DNA from 2 places in the Paenibacillus woosongensis genome. Region 1 is predicted to be linked to the other one. Evidence: riboswitches for the same ligand, from Rfam matches in the RefSeq annotation. Region 1 holds a riboswitch; the other holds the start of a gene.
The links. A riboswitch is a leader RNA that binds a small molecule or an ion and turns the genes downstream of it on or off. The one in region 1 is predicted to bind S-adenosylmethionine.
Positions count from the first base shown of each region.

Region 2: it holds a riboswitch for S-adenosylmethionine, as region 1 does, so the genes downstream of both, QNH46_RS19845 (methionine ABC transporter ATP-binding protein) here and metA (homoserine O-acetyltransferase MetA) in region 1, are expected to answer to the same signal.

Region 1 is NZ_CP126084.1:1,809,441-1,812,854, forward strand. It holds gene corA (magnesium/cobalt transporter CorA) at 1-704, opposite strand, end outside; SAM riboswitch class I at 1,150-1,274, shown strand; gene metA (homoserine O-acetyltransferase MetA) at 1,411-2,346, shown strand; gene QNH46_RS08095 (aminotransferase class I/II-fold pyridoxal phosphate-dependent enzyme) at 2,366-3,414, shown strand, end outside.
Region 2 is NZ_CP126084.1:4,326,656-4,330,069, reverse strand. It holds gene QNH46_RS19855 (COX15/CtaA family protein) at 1-595, shown strand, start outside; gene QNH46_RS19850 (Cthe_2314 family HEPN domain-containing protein) at 679-1,413, shown strand; SAM riboswitch class I at 1,507-1,663, shown strand; gene QNH46_RS19845 (methionine ABC transporter ATP-binding protein) at 1,787-2,803, shown strand; gene QNH46_RS19840 (methionine ABC transporter permease) at 2,803-3,414, shown strand, end outside.

The DNA of each region.
Region 1 (3,414 bases):
AAGTTGCCCATCAGCTCCCGGAACGTTTCAAAGTTCTCGGAGATTTTTACAGCGTTCTCGTATATATCTCTGAAATATTTCTGGAGCTGATCATCGATCAGGCGCAAATCCTTTTTGTTTAAAATATTGATAACTTCCTTCTGTGGCCCAAGCATCTTCTTCAGCCACAAAATTTCGCTTCGCAGGCCGATAATCTCGCTTAGATGAGATCGCTTCGTATGCATGAGGATATCTTCTTCCAGCTTCTCGATCTTTGCTTCGATCCGGTCGCTGACCGTGAAATAGTTGTCCACGACAAGGTCAATGAGCAGATACAGGAACCGGTCAGGCTCGCTGACCTCCTGCTCCCAAAGTATCGGCTTGACCGCGCGGAGCTCGTTGATTTTTTGGTTGGTTACCGTAATGATATAATGCCGGCCCAGGAAAATATTCAGAGCCCGCAGGAAGATCTCTTCATCGTCAAAGCGGATGCTGTTCACGACAATGAAATAGTGATTGTCATACGTTTCGATTTTCGGACGCTGCTCCTCTTCCGTTAAACAGTCTTCTACGGCCAGGTCATGCAAGGAGAACAGCGGCTGCAGTATTTGCAGATCCTCACCGTCCGCATCAATCCAGTAAAAGCCTTCCTCCGGTGCCGTGGTCGTTAGTTCCACATCATCAACCGTTGTAAATACGCCGTCTTTGACATGACGAATTTTCAAGGGTATCACTCTCCTTTTCCCCAAATCCCTCGGATAATATGCTCTAGGTTGAGCACAGGAAAAAGGACCAGCAGCCGGCAACGCCTAAACGGGCGTTTTATGAAAACACCGGGAAACGAAAACGAAAGAGCCCCAATTCATCCGTGAGCGCTCTGCTGATCGATTTCCTATGCCATTGTTGTTGTGGGGCAGTTCTCTGCGGACTCGGGTCGCCTTCCATAATCGGTTTCACCTCTTTGCTCATAAGCTGATTAACACTTGTCTAGTATAACCCTGACATATGACATGATCAAGCCATACCTAGCATATTGGGGCTATTTTTCAGCATATGGCGAAGACCTGCAGGTGGTGTCAAATCAGCGCTGGGTTCTTGACGGAAGCCTATTTATCCTTTAAAGTGATCTCAGGGAATGAAAGTGTTCCGTAAATAATTAAATATGGCGAAATCTTATCAAGAGCAGGTGGAGGGACTGGCCCGATGATACCCGGCAACCGGCGATTTAATCGTACGGTGCTAATTCTTGCAGATCCGTTGACGTATAGGCGTTTTCGGATTCTGAGAGATGAGAGAGGCGCATTCATGATATCGATGAAGACCTTTCTCTAAGCGAGAAAGGTTTTTCTTGTATCGGCTGCGTCCGCTTTCTACTATAGGATGACTGCGCACAACAACAACGTTTTGTCGAAAGAAGGAGTTGAAGAAAGTATGCCAATTAAAGTTCCTGATCATTTACCGGCAAAAGAAGTACTGGAGAACGAAAATATATTCGTGATGGATGAATCCCGGGCTTACCGCCAAGATATTCGTCCGCTGCGGATCGCCATTCTGAACCTGATGCCGACGAAGGAGACGACCGAGACGCAAATTTTGCGTCTGCTCGGGAATACGCCGCTGCAGGTGGAAATCGTTCTGCTCCATCCCCGGTCCCATACGTCCAAAAATACGCCCGCGGAGCATCTCGAAATGTTCTACCAGACGTTTGACGAAATCAAATCGCGCCGGTTCGACGGACTGATTGTTACGGGCGCGCCGGTCGAGCAGCTGGAATTCGAAGAAGTGAACTATTGGGAAGAACTGAAAGGGATCTTTGAGTGGAGCAAGACAAACGTCACTTCAACCCTGCATATTTGCTGGGCGGCCCAAGCCGGCTTGTACTATCACTACGGGGTCCGGAAGATCCCGCTTCAAGAGAAATGCTTCGGCGTGTTCCCGCACACCGTAAACATTCCCAACGTCAAGCTGCTGCGGGGATTTGACGAGGTGTTCCAGGTTCCGCATTCCCGGCATACGGACGTGGAACGCAGCGACATCGAGAAGGTGCCGGAGCTCGATATTCTGGCCGAATCCGAGGAAGCGGGCGTGTATCTTGTCGCGACGAAGGACGGCAAGCACATTTTCGTCACCGGGCATTCCGAGTACGATCCCTGTTCACTGAAATGGGAGTACGACCGCGATGTAGCGAAAGGACTGGATATTGCTCTGCCTGTCAACTATTTTCCAAATGACGATCCGTCCCGCACACCGAAGTCGACCTGGAAATCCCATGCAAATTTATTATTCTCCAATTGGTTGAATTACTATGTGTATCAAGAGACGCCTTATGATATCGATCAGCAGGGCGGACTCATTTATCATATATAGGCTGTGGAGGGATTGTTAAATGTCAGAGAAGAAGTACCGCATTGAAAGTGTACTTGCGCAGATCGGATCGGTTGAGGAGCCGGTTACTGGTGCAGTAAACTATCCGATCTATCAGGCAACGGCTTTCCGCCATCCGCGTCTCGGCCAAAGCACCGGATTCGACTATTCGCGGACGAAGAGCCCGACCCGTGCGGTGCTGGAGGAAGCGGCGGCCGCGCTCGAGTCCGGAGACGCTGGATTTGCCTGTAGTTCCGGCATGGCTGCGCTGCAGACGGTATTCACTTTGTTCGCCAGCGGCGACCATTTGATCGTATCGCTCGATCTGTACGGGGGAACTTACCGCCTTTTGGAGCGGGTATTGTCCAAATACGGAGTTACCGCATCTTATGTAGACACGAATGATTTAAGCGCCCTTGAAGAAGCTAAACAGCCAAACACGAAGGCGATAATCATCGAGACGCCTACGAATCCACTGATGATGATCACAGATATTAGAGCGGTCAGCCAGTGGGCACGTGATCACGGCCTTTTGACGATTGTCGACAATACGCTGCTGACTCCGTTCTTCCAGCGCCCGATCGAGCTGGGGGCCGACATTGTGGTCCATAGCGCGACGAAGTATCTCGGAGGGCATAACGACGTATTGGCGGGTCTTATTGTGACCAAAGGCAAAGAGCTGTCCGAGGAAATGGCTTTTCTGCATAATTCTATCGGGGCGGTGCTTGGACCAACGGATTCCTACCAGCTTATGCGGGGAATGAAGACGCTGGCGCTGCGTATGGAGCGGCATCAGAGCAATGCGCTAGCCATCGCTAAATATTTGCAGAACCATCCGCAAGTGACTGAAGTATTTTATCCGGGGCTGCCGGATCATCCTGGCTATGAGATTCAGAATGCCCAATCGAGCGGAAATACGGGAATTTTCTCATTTAAAGTTTCCGACGCGCGTTATGTCGAACCGGTGCTTCGCAACCTGAAGCTGATCGCCTTTGCCGAAAGCCTTGGCGGAGTGGAGTCTTTAATGACGTATCCTGCGGTGCAGACGCATGCCGATATCCCGGCTGAGGT
Region 2 (3,414 bases), 2.5 Mb from region 1:
CGCCTTTGCCAGCTCGATCATGCTGGCGCTTGGCATCCGCGAGGATGAAGCCAGGCAGGGACGGGCTCCTTCGGCTCCGGCCGTCCGGGTGTCCAAGGCCTTCCGCAACCTCGTATGGGCGGCGACAGGTTATACTTATATCGTCGTATACATTGGCGCATACGTGAGCCATACCGATTCCGCAGGCGGGTGTCTGGGATGGCCGCTTTGCAACGGTCAACTGGTTCCAGAACTGACGGGCGGCGTGGCGATTGCCTTTATCCACCGGGTGGCCGCTGCACTGCTGATGATCCTCATTGCGATCATGGGGCATATTGCCTACTGGAAGCATCCGGGCAACGGCGAGGTGCGTGCTTTGGGATTGACGGCGACGATTCTTGCAGTCATTCAGATATTTACCGGGGCAGGCATCGTCTTTACGATGAACAATTATCACGTTTATTTGTTTACGTCGCTAGCGCATATCGTCGTGTTGGCAGCCCTGTTCGGAGTGCTATCCTATTTATGCGTACGAACCTGGCAAATGAGCCGCCTGCATAGCGAGCAGGCGCAGGGACAGAAGCAGGAAACAGCGATCAAACCCGGCCAATCGTAAGCTATTGAAGCACGGTCTTATGAGTTAGTTCAATGCCTGTCACACTAAAGCTGTGATCTCATCCAGGGAAGCGAGGAATGGATATGCTGCGCGCACTGCTTGGCGAACCACCGAGACGGAATGAAGGAATATTGGCGGATACGATGGAAGCCATGGACAAGACAATCAAGCTGCTTCGAAAAGAAATGGAGCTGCATCAAGATCCCTCGCATGATTTTCGCAAGCTGGAAATATGGATTTTCGGCTTGGTTTCTTCCCTTGATGAGCTGGAGCAGTGCAAATATGCAGCTAATTATTTTCGGCGGAAGGTTACGCATGATTATTTGGAGGATATGCCTCCCGCTGAGAAGAATGATTATGCCCGGTACGTGTACTTCTACAAGGATGGGTTCATTCGCGTTTTCTCCATATTGGACAAGCTGGGAACGGTGCTGAACGAGCTGTTTGATCTGAAGACGTCCAAAGTGAAGGCGCATTTTTCCTATTTCACAGTGCTGCGTCAATTCAGGTATTTGAAGGTGCATCCGGAGCTGGCGAACGACCTGTTTGCTATTAAGGACAGGCACAAGGAAGCGATGAGCGTGCTGCGCCGCCGCCGCAATACCGAAATCCACTATATGAACGCGGAAATGCAGGATGACTTGTGGCAGCGGCATCAGGGGCTGAACAACAAGCTCGAGCTAGAAGACCTCGACAAGAATCTGGAAGATTTGGAGCATGGGTATAGGATGGTGTGCGAGACATTGCATACGGTATTTGTTTACACGAACCAAAGATGGAAAAAAGTTAAACAGATTCAGCGCCTAGATATAAAGTAATTTCCTTTGACAAACGCAAGGAAAGAATCTATACTCTATTTCTAGAATAGTTTCAGAAAAATTCAATGATGTTCTTTCATAAAATTTCATATTTTCTTATCAAGAGAGGCGGAGGGAAAGGCCCGATGAAGCCCAGCAACCGATTTGCAAAGAAGTGTGGCATGGATACCGCAGCTTTCGGCAAATGTCATGGTGCTAATTCCTTCAAGATCGCAGGCGTGAAAGAGCGAGCGGTTTTGGTAGATGAGAAGGCATTGTCTTTACGTAAAGAGAGCCCTCGGAATCTGCAGGGCTCTTTATTTATATGATCGGCAGTACGCGGAAGGGTTAATTTTATAAGGAGTCTATTTATGTGTAACGGGGGGACACTAGCTTGATTGAACTCAAACAGCTCACTAAAACATACGGCAACAAAAAAAAAGCGACCACTGCTTTGTCCGGGCTGAACCTTACCGTGAAAAAGGGCGAAATATTTGGGGTCATCGGTCATTCCGGGGCCGGCAAAAGTACGCTCATCCGCTGCATTAATTTACTAGAGCGGCCGACGGAGGGCGAGGTTTGGGTAGGCGGCGTGGAGTTGACCAAGCTGAAGCGGAGAGAGCTTCAGCAGCAGCGCCGGAAAATCGGGATGATTTTTCAGCATTTCAATCTGCTGTCCTCGGCGACCGTATATGATAATATCGCATTTCCGCTGAAGCTGATGGGCGTTCCGAAATTGCAAATAGCCGCTAAAGTGAACGAGCTTCTGGAGCTCGTCGGCCTGACTCAGCATCAGAAAAAATATCCTGCACAGCTGTCCGGAGGCCAAAAGCAGCGGGTCGGCATCGCCCGGGCGCTCGCCAGCGACCCTGACGTGCTGCTCTGCGACGAAGCGACGTCAGCCCTGGATCCGCAGACGACGGATTCCATCCTGAATCTGCTGCTGGAGATTAACCGCAAATTTCATCTGACCATTCTGCTGATCACGCACGAGATGCATGTCATTCAGCGTATCTGCGACCGGGTTGCCGTCATTCATCAGGGCGGCATCGTTGAGGAGGGGCCGGTGACCGAAGTGTTCCTGAAGCCGCGGCATACGGTTACGCGCGAATTCATCAGCCGGGAGCTAGCCGGCGACGAAGGCTTTAGACAGACCTCCTCGGTTCCGCTGCCAGCATGGGCGCGATTGGTCAGAATCACGTTTCTGGGCGCCAAAACCTATGAATCCGTACTGTCTCAGGTCGTCCGGGAGACGGGGGTCAACTTCGCCATCCTGCAGGGCACGATTTCAACGATTAAGGATACGCCATACGGTCAGCTGACGGTATCCTTCGAAGGAGACAATGCCAAGGTAGATGAGACGCTGGAGCTGCTGCGGCAACGCGATCTTGATGTGGAGGTGATCGGGTAATGTCGAATTTGGATTTTTCCAAAGTGAACTGGGACGAGATGCGCGTCGCCACGGGCGATACGCTGCTCATGATGGGCTATGCGACCTTGTTTACCTTTCTGATCGGCCTGCCGCTCGGGATTCTGCTGTACAGCTTCTCGCGCTCGAACCATTGGTTTATCGGCCTGCTCTATAGAGTTCTGTCGCTGATCGTCAACATTCTCCGGTCGGTTCCATTCGTCATCCTGATCGTGGCGCTTATTCCGCTGACCCGGGCTATCGTTGGGGTATCGATGGGCGTACAGGGAACGATCCCGCCGCTGGTCATCGGAGCTGCTCCGTTCTTCGCACGTCTCGTTGAGACTGCGCTGCGTGAAGTCGACCGAGGCGTTATCGAAGCCTCCCAAGCGATGGGAGCCTCCCCGCTGCAGGTCATCCGCAAGGTGCTGCTGCCTGAGGCGCTTCCCGGCCTGATCGCCGGAATGACGATTACGGCGGTAACGCTCGTCTCCTACACGGCGATGTCCGGGATGGTCGGAGGCGGCGGACTTGGCGACCTGGCGATCCGGTACGGTTATTACCGCTACCAGATGGAGGTTATGATCGTATCGGTTGTCTTTATGGTCATTCTC